DNA from 2 places in the Paenibacillus thailandensis genome. Region 2 is predicted to be linked to the other one. Evidence: riboswitches for the same ligand, from Rfam matches in the RefSeq annotation. Region 2 holds a riboswitch; the other holds the start of a gene.

Region 1 (4,317 bases), on a different contig from region 2:
ATATGGGATATCGATAAAAAGGAATCTTCAAGGCCTGAGCAAACGGGATACCGGTACAAAGGAAAACAATAGTTCTGAGCAAACGGGATAACGACGAAAAGGATCTAAGAAGCCTAAGCAGGCATGATAAAGAAAAATTTTGGTAGGATAAAGACTCCTCAGAGCATGACAATATTAATCAGGAAGAAAGCGAAGTAACAAACTGAGCAGACGGGATAGAGATAAAAAGAAGCCAAAAGAGAGCTCTTCCGCACAAAACTTGACGTTCGATTCGCGAATACAGCAACTGCACATAAAAAACCGTCTACTCTTCGAGTAAACGGTTTTTGGAATTACCGGCCTTGCAAAGCGGATGCGACAGCCGCGAGCAGCTGCCGGACGGCCAGGCGCGGCGAAGGAGCGGCCGCGACGGCCGAAATGACCGAGACGCCGTCCGCTCCGGAGCGAATAGCTATAGCCGCGTTGTCCGCGGTCAACCCGCCGATGGCGACAAGCGGCAGCGCAATGCCCGCGTTACGCAGCTCTTCGAGCAAGCGGGTGCCTTGTACGGCACGGGCGTCATCCTTCGAGGACGTCGGGAAGATCGGCCCGATGCCCAGGTAGTCGGCTCCGTCGGCAATCGCTTGGCGCGCTTCTTCGACGGTGTGCGCAGATACGCCGACAATGCGCCCCGCTCCGACGAGGCGCCGGATATCGCCCGCGGGCGCATCCTCCTGACCGACATGGATGCCGTCCGCGTCCAAGGCGATGGCCAGCTCGATATCGTCGTTGACGATAAACGGTATGCCGGCTTCCCGGCAGCAGTCGCGAAGCTGCATGCCAAGCGCCAGCTTCGCTTTTCCTTCGAGGGCGCCGGCTCCTTTTTCCCGGTATTGGAACATCGTCGCTCCGCCCTCGATCGCTGCTCGCAGCACGTCTAGGGGTGAGCTGCAATTAACGCTCCCTGCAATAAAATAAAGTCTCAACGCCCGGCGGACGGCCGCTTCGTTCCACCCTGCCATCAAGCTTCTCCTCCTTGCAGTCGCCGCCTATAGGCAAAGTGGTTCGTCGGCCCGTGGCCGCCGCCGATTCCCAGGTTCTCCTCGATAGCCGCCTGAATAAACGCTTTGGCCGTTTGAACAGCCTCTTCTACGGGCTTGCCTTGAGCGAGCAAGGCGGTTACCGCTGCGGAGTAGGTACAACCGGTTCCGTGAGTATGGCGGGTTTCGATCCGTTTGCTTTCCATATACATAAACTGTCGCCCATCGTATAGCAGGTCGACGACTTGTTCCGTTGCGTAATCGTGTCCGCCTTTCATGACGACGTAACGGGAGCCCATCTGTACGAGACGCTTCGCCGCTTCTTCGCGGTCGGCAAGCGACCGGATGGCCATTCCGGCGAGCAGCTCCGCTTCGGGAACATTGGGCGTCGTAACCAGGGCCAGCGGAATCAGCCGCTTGATCAAGGCGGCGACAGCTTCCCGCTTTAAAAGCGCCGAGCCTCCTTTGGCGACCATAACCGGATCGATGACGAGCTTATCCCAGCCGTATTCCGCCGCCTTGTCGGCTACGATGGAGATAATGGCCGCATCGAACAGCATCCCCGTCTTTACGGCATGGGGCTGAAGATCGTCCCCGATCGCGTCAAGCTGCCGGGCAACCGCTTCTTCCGTTAATGGATACACGCCGTGTACCCCAAGCGTGTTTTGGGCCGTAACGGCGGTTAGGGCGGACATGCCGTAAACGCCGAGCTCCTGGAACGTTTTAAGATCGGCTTGAATGCCTGCTCCTCCGCCGCTATCCGAACCGGCAATCGTTAGGGCCAGGCGAATGGTTTCGTTCATGCGGTCAAACTCCTCTCCACTCAGGTGCTTTGTTTCCATGGGCGGACGATTTTCCGTTCGTTGACGGTCTCCGGAGAAACCGAAGCCAATTGATTGATAAACTCGATTTGGAAGCTCCCCGGCCCTTGTCCGGCCGTCCGTTCGAAGGCGTTCTCCGCAGCGATGCCGTAGAAGGCAAGCGCCTCCGTTACGGCGTCCAGCTTGGATTCCCCGCCAACGGCGAGAAAGGCGGCAACAACCGAACTAAGAAGGCATCCGGCTCCGGTCACTTTGGCGAGCAGCGGGTGGCCGTTGCCGATCAAGGCGACGGCAGTGCCGTCCGTCACAATATCCTCCTTGCCGGTCGCGGCTACGATGCAGCCTAATTTCAAGGCAGCCCGCCGGGCAATCTCCAGCGCGTCCCCGCTGCCTTCGCCGGCATCGACACCTTTAATATCCCAGCGTTCGCCTGCGGTATTGGCGATTTCGGCCATATTGCCGCGCAGAACGTCTACCTTGACCTGCTTCATCACCGTTTGCGCCGTCTCCGTCCGATAAGGAGTCGCCCCGGCTCCCACCGGGTCGAATACGACAGGCACTCCGTTGGCGTTTGCGGACCGTCCCGCCAGCAGGATGGATTGCACGACATTTTCGTCAAGCGTTCCGATATTGAACATGACTGCGTCTGCGATACGGGCGACGTCCTCCACCTCCTCGTGCGCATACGCCATGAAGGGCGAAGCGCCCAAGGTGAGCAAGCCGTTGGCGGTAAAGTTGGCCACCACAAGGTTCGTAATATTATGGACTAGCGGATTGCGTTCGCGCACCCTTTTCAAATAAGACATCGTAAGCATCCTCCTTCAATAAGCACAAAACCCGCCCCTTCCGAAAGGAAGGAGCGGGTTCCCGAATCAAGCCGCAAATACGCGCGGACCATTATGACAGGCTGTCTCCACTTCCCTCCGCTGGTACGAACCAGATCAGGTTCCAAGGGTCCGGAGTCAAGAAAGCTCCGTCTCAGCCAAACGGCTCCCCTAGTGAATAAAATAGGTAGTATTCGATTGTTTTCTACTATAGCATAAGCTGCCGCGCCGTTGCCATCCCTTCTCATAAGTTCTACAATATTCATAAATCATTTTCCAAGGGAGCAGCCGTCACCATGAAAAAGATAAGCTTTATACAGCCGGATGCCGCCGGTTGGCTTCAAAAATTTCAATTTTCGATTCCGATTAAAGTGCGTTATTGCGAAACGGATATGTTGGGACACGTAAACAATGTCAGCTATTTTATGTATTTTGAACAGGGACGCGTCGATTATTTCGATCATCTCGGGCTGACGGCCGCGCTTTTCGGGGACAGGTTCGTCGCCGTGACGGCCGATCTGGAATGTCAGTACTTGGAGCAAGTTTACTTGAAGGATCCTCTGCAGCTGTACGTCCGGACGGCTCGTATCGGCCGTTCCTCCGTGGACATTCAATACGCGTTGGTCGCAAACGGGCGATTGAAAGCGGCAGGCAGAGGGGCGCTCGTGCTTATCGATAAGGAAAGCGGCAAAAGCGCGCCGTTACCCGATTTTGCCCGCGAAACGATTCGGAATTACGAAGGGGACAGACTCGAGGAGTAACGGTTAAGCCCGGCGCGCCAAGTGTCGTTTAAAACACGAAATAGAGGCTGACCCTAAGCCTGGTCGCAGTTATACGAAGTCGGAGGGGATGCAGCTTGTTTGATCCAACGGTATTCGACAATTTAAAAGTCGCATTCGAGAACACGATTTACGACCTGAACAATTTGGACCGGCGAATCGCCGTGACGAGCCGCAAAGACGTCCTGGACATGGCGGTGATGGGAAGAAGGTTTTCCATCGGCTTTCAGCTCACGGACGGCGGGACGGCTTATGCCGAGATCGAGCTGTCGGCTTCGCTGAAGGAGCTCGCGGCGGAGCTGTTGGAGCAGGAAGGGACGAACCCCGGCTGCGAGCTGAACGTCTATTTTCACGTTTCGATGGACGAAATTGACGAGAACTGCCGGCAGATCCGGGAAGCGCTGCACGAAATATGGGAGCCGGAGCAGCCCGTTAGCCAAACGATAGGCTTTATTTACGGCAGTACGCCGCTTGTTTATCGGAACCGGATCGGCATTCCGTTCAATCGCAAAATTAACGAGGATCAGATGGAGGACATTGCGAACCTGGTCGATTTTACGATCAAAACGTTGGAGAGGCTCCGTGCCATGGGTTGGTAAGCGGCGGGATCGAGTCCCGACTGCCGGATGGCCATCCGTTATAACGGAAGGGCGCTTTTTTCGAATGGCCCCCGCCTTTTTGGGACATAGTAGGGATGAACGGGGGGATCGAGATGAGCATGGAACCGGACCATGGCCCTGACAAACGGATAACGTTGCACGGCTTCAATAATTTGACGAAGTCGCTAAGCTTCAATATGTATGATATTTGCTATACGAAGACGAAGGAAGAACGGGAAGCCTATATCGCATACATTGACGAGCAATATAATTCC
Region 2 (4,317 bases):
TGCTTTCGGCGAAATCCCGGATATCCTGCGTAATCCGCATGCTGCAGAACTTCGGCCCGCACATCGAGCAGAAGTGGGCCGACTTGGCCGCTTCCGCCGGAAGCGTCTCGTCGTGATACGCCATCGCCCGCTCCGGATCGAGCGACAGGCGGAACTGATCATGCCAGCGGAACTCGAAGCGCGCCTTCGACAAAGCGTCGTCGCGCTCCCGCGCCCGCGGATGCCCTTTCGCCAAATCGGCGGCGTGGGCCGCGATTTTGTAGGCGATGACGCCTTCCTTCACGTCTTCCTTGTTCGGCAAGCCCAAATGCTCCTTCGGCGTAACGTAGCACAGCATCGCCGTGCCGAACCAGCCGATCATCGCCGCGCCGATCGCCGATGTAATATGGTCGTAACCGGGCGCGATATCGGTCGTAAGCGGGCCCAGCGTATAAAACGGAGCTTCGTTGCAGACCGCCGCCTGCCGGTCCATGTTTTCCTTGATCAGATGCATCGGGACGTGGCCGGGTCCTTCGATCATCACCTGCACGTCATGCCGCCAAGCGATTTGGGTCAATTCGCCCAGCGTATCCAGCTCGGCGAACTGCGCCTCGTCGTTGGCGTCGGCGATGGAACCCGGCCTAAGCCCGTCGCCCAGCGAGAAGGTGACGTCGTACGCCTTCATGATTTCGCAAATTTCTTCGAAATGGGTGTATAAGAAATTTTCCTTGTGATGCGCCAGGCACCAGGCCGCCATGATCGAACCGCCGCGGGATACGATTCCGGTCACCCGCTTGGCCGTCAGCGGGATGTACCTGAGCAGCACGCCGGCATGGATCGTAAAGTAGTCCACCCCTTGCTCCGCCTGCTCGATGAGCGTGTCGCGGAACACCTCCCAGCTCAAATTTTCCGCGACGCCGTTTACTTTCTCCAGCGCTTGGTAGATCGGCACCGTTCCGACCGGAACGGGGGAATTGCGGATGATCCACTCCCGCGTCGTATGGATGTTCCGTCCCGTGGACAAATCCATAATCGTATCCGCGCCCCAGCGGGTCGCCCACGTCATCTTCTCCACCTCTTCCTCGATGGAGGAGGCGACGGCGGAATTGCCGATGTTCGCGTTGATTTTCACGTGAAAAGCCTTTCCGATAATCATCGGCTCGCTTTCCGGATGGTTGATGTTCGCCGGGATGACCGCGCGTCCCGCCGCCACTTCGGAACGGACGAATTCGGGGCTCATCCCTTCGCGCAGCGCAATGAACTCCATCTCCGGCGTAACGATCCCTTGCCGCGCATAATGCAGCTGCGTCACGTTGCGGCCCTCGCGGGCGCGAAGCGGACGGCGGCTCAGCGGAAACAGCTCCGCGCCGCGGGCCCGCGCCGACTCCTCGGAAGCGAAGCCGTTATCCTCCGGACGAACGCTGCGGCCCTCGTAGCTTTCGGTATCCCCTCTTTCCGCAATCCACGCGGAGCGAAGCGCCGGCAGACCTTTCCGCACGTCCGCAACATAACTCTCGTCCGTATAAGGCCCGCTCGTATCGTACACGCGCACCGGCGCGTTCGCGCTCACGTTGCCGCTTCTGTCCTCCGTCTCGGACAACGCGATTTCGCGCATCGGCACGCGGATGTCGTCTCTCTCTCCGGTTACGTAAACTTTGCGGCTGCCCGGCAGCGGCGACATGTGAATAGACATAAAAAAACCTCCCGGCGGAAAATGAATTTTCCACTAGGAGGCCTCGTCAAGCCTGCGGCCGAAAGCGTACAGGCGAAAGCGTTGCCGGAGCGGCCGCGGGCGAATGGCGCCCGCTTCCTTGCAGCGCGGCTCTATCCCGCGCTTGCTGCGGCGAATCGTCTTCCCGGCAGACTGCTTGAAAGCAGCGCTGCTGTCTGTGACAATTCTCCGCTTCACCGGCTTTCCCGACGCGGCAACGGATTTGCCGGAACGCACGCCGCTTTTGCTTCTGACGGTTTCGTCCGGCAAAAATCGAAGCCGGTGCAAACCGCAAAACGAATCGGCGTATACATTCCGATATGGCAAAAAAGCCGTTCCCGCGAAGGAACGGCTGATAGACGACATCGTTCCCGCGAACAGGACCGAGTCGGCCCGTCGCGCACAGAACGGCAATATCGCATCATCCCACTTTCCTACGCTGGCATAACCCAGATCAGGTTCAAAGGGACCAAAGCCGAAGCTTTATCTCAGCCCTTGCGGGCGCCCCTAGTGGATTTATGGTAAAAACTATACATCCTCCTGCCAAGGGCTGTCAATAGAAAGCGGATGAAAAACGTCCTCGTGAAACACCTCGAGCCAACGCCTTGCGGTGTGAAGCCAAGTAAATTTTCTCTCGACGAGCGCTCTGCTGTTCATGCCCATCCAGTCGCGAAGCGGCTTGTCGCGCAGCAACAAATCCAGCCGCTCGAGCAGCTCTTCTTCGATGCGTTCGGGCCGAACGAGAAACCCCGTTTCGCCCGGAACGATAATTTCCTTCATTCCTCCCGCCTCCGTCGCCACGACGGGAACGCCCGACGCCATCGCCTCGACGTTGACCAAGCCAAACGCTTCCCGCCCGCCGGAAGGCACGACGGCGACGTCGGATACGAGAAACCAGTCCGGCACGTCCGAATGCGGCACATATGGGACGAACCGGACGTTGCCGGAGCTTCTGTGTCCGAGCCGGACAAGCTTTCTGGCGTACGCGGTAGTCCGGTGGGAGCCGTAAAACGGGCTGCCGACGACGACGACCAGCAGCTCGGGATGCCGCCTCGAAAGCTCGGGAGCGATGCGAAGCAGATGATGGACGCCTTTGAGCGGAATGAGGCGCCCGATAAACATGACGACTTTGCGGCCGGTCAGCCCTTTCAGCCGGCGCATATCCTCGCGTCTTCGCGCCCCTTCCTCGGAGTGCTGGGATACAAACCGGAGCGTATCCACGCCGGGGTATACGACCCGGATTTTGGCCGCCGCTTCCGGGGCTCTGCGGGCTACCTCGCTGCGGATAAATTCGCTGTTTACGATAATTTTGTCCGCCTTGCGCAAGCTTTGCTTCAGCTTGGCCGGCGATATATAACGCGGCCCGATAAAGGTCGTGGAATGCAAATTCAGCCAACACGGCTTGCCCGGGTGCATCCTTTTCAGGACGGGGATCATTTTCGGACGGTTTTCCACCTGGATCAGCGCCGGGGAGAACCTTTTGATCGCCATGCCCACCTTGCGCGCGTAGAGCGCTTTATCGGCTGCCGGAAACCGTTCGCAAACGATGTCGTTCACCCTGCTGATCTTGGACAGATAACGGCTTGACCGGCCGTATATGCGCGGCTCGACGTAAGGAGCGAGCAACGGGACGAACTTCTCGACGACACGTTCGACCGAGCTGCTTTTCGAGGAAGGAATCGGGTAGGATCCGGGCGTAACGAAGGCTACTTTCGTGGGCACCTGGAAGCCCTCCTAAAAGTTATTGACGGTACGCGGCATCGCTTCGGCGCCGCGCGCTCGGCTTCGGGAATATGGCGCCGTCAACGAATCCGTTAGGAGTAGCATACGCGATCCCGTGCCGGCCTGCTACCGGCATTCACCCTTCCCGCTTCGGGATTTCAGCCGATTCCGGACCGTCTTTCCGTTCCCAGCGAGGCCAGCAGCGACGAAGCAAGCAGGTAGAAGGACAAGTATGCCCCGCATAGGATAAATAACGGATTCAGCAGCACCATATGAACTTCGGTCATAAATACCGTCCGGTGCAAGATCGTGCGGACAATGGCGCCCGCCACGACCGTTAATGCGATAAATAAAGCCGCGGCCGCGATTTTGCCGCACCATGGACGCACGCGTGCGTCCTGCCGCCACCAGAACGCCAGCGCTCCCGCCCCCGCGGCATAACCAATGCCGATCAACAATTCGATCATACGATTCACCTCGTATCAAGCATTTGCCAAACGGACCTGATTTATCCACTCCGGCCGCTCGGATGCGGGTGCGGAGCGAGAAGAAGGCGGTTGATTTGCCCGCCCGGATATGGCACACTGTTTTGAGGTGCGCTTTCACGCGCTCCGCAGCACCGATCGCAAGAAAGGACGTGACGTACGGGCATGAATCGCTTTTTGCTCCGTTCGATGACGGAATTGAGCTCCCGCAAATGGATTTCAAGGCTTACGGGACGTTTCGCCAAGTCCAGGCAAAGCCGTATCTTTCTGGCCCGCTTCGTCAAGCTTTACGGCATTAATGTGGATGAAGCCGAAAAACCTTTTAAACAATACGAATCGTTGAACGAGTTTTTTACGCGCAGGCTGCAGGAAGGCGCAAGGCCGATCGACCATTCGGCCGACACGCTGACGAGCCCGGTC

The links. A riboswitch is a leader RNA that binds a small molecule or an ion and turns the genes downstream of it on or off. The one in region 2 is predicted to bind thiamine pyrophosphate.
Region 1: linked by a shared signal. The riboswitch ahead of thiM (hydroxyethylthiazole kinase) and the one ahead of ACFSW5_RS04685 (hypothetical protein) in region 2 are both predicted to bind thiamine pyrophosphate.

Annotation. Positions count from the first base shown of each region.
Region 1 is NZ_JBHUMY010000041.1:2,386-6,702, reverse strand. It holds gene thiE (thiamine phosphate synthase) at 333-1,001, opposite strand; gene thiD (bifunctional hydroxymethylpyrimidine kinase/phosphomethylpyrimidine kinase) at 1,001-1,822, opposite strand; gene thiM (hydroxyethylthiazole kinase) at 1,843-2,646, opposite strand; TPP riboswitch at 2,742-2,847, opposite strand; gene ACFSW5_RS23800 (acyl-CoA thioesterase) at 2,961-3,425, shown strand; gene ACFSW5_RS23795 (hypothetical protein) at 3,521-4,042, shown strand; gene speD (adenosylmethionine decarboxylase) at 4,156-4,317, shown strand, end outside.
Region 2 is NZ_JBHUMY010000005.1:44,258-48,574, forward strand. It holds gene thiC (phosphomethylpyrimidine synthase ThiC) at 1-1,672, opposite strand, end outside; gene ACFSW5_RS04685 (hypothetical protein) at 1,706-2,017, opposite strand; TPP riboswitch at 2,105-2,209, opposite strand; gene ACFSW5_RS04690 (glycosyltransferase family 4 protein) at 2,219-3,412, opposite strand; gene ACFSW5_RS04695 (hypothetical protein) at 3,571-3,879, opposite strand; gene asd (archaetidylserine decarboxylase) at 4,063-4,317, shown strand, end outside.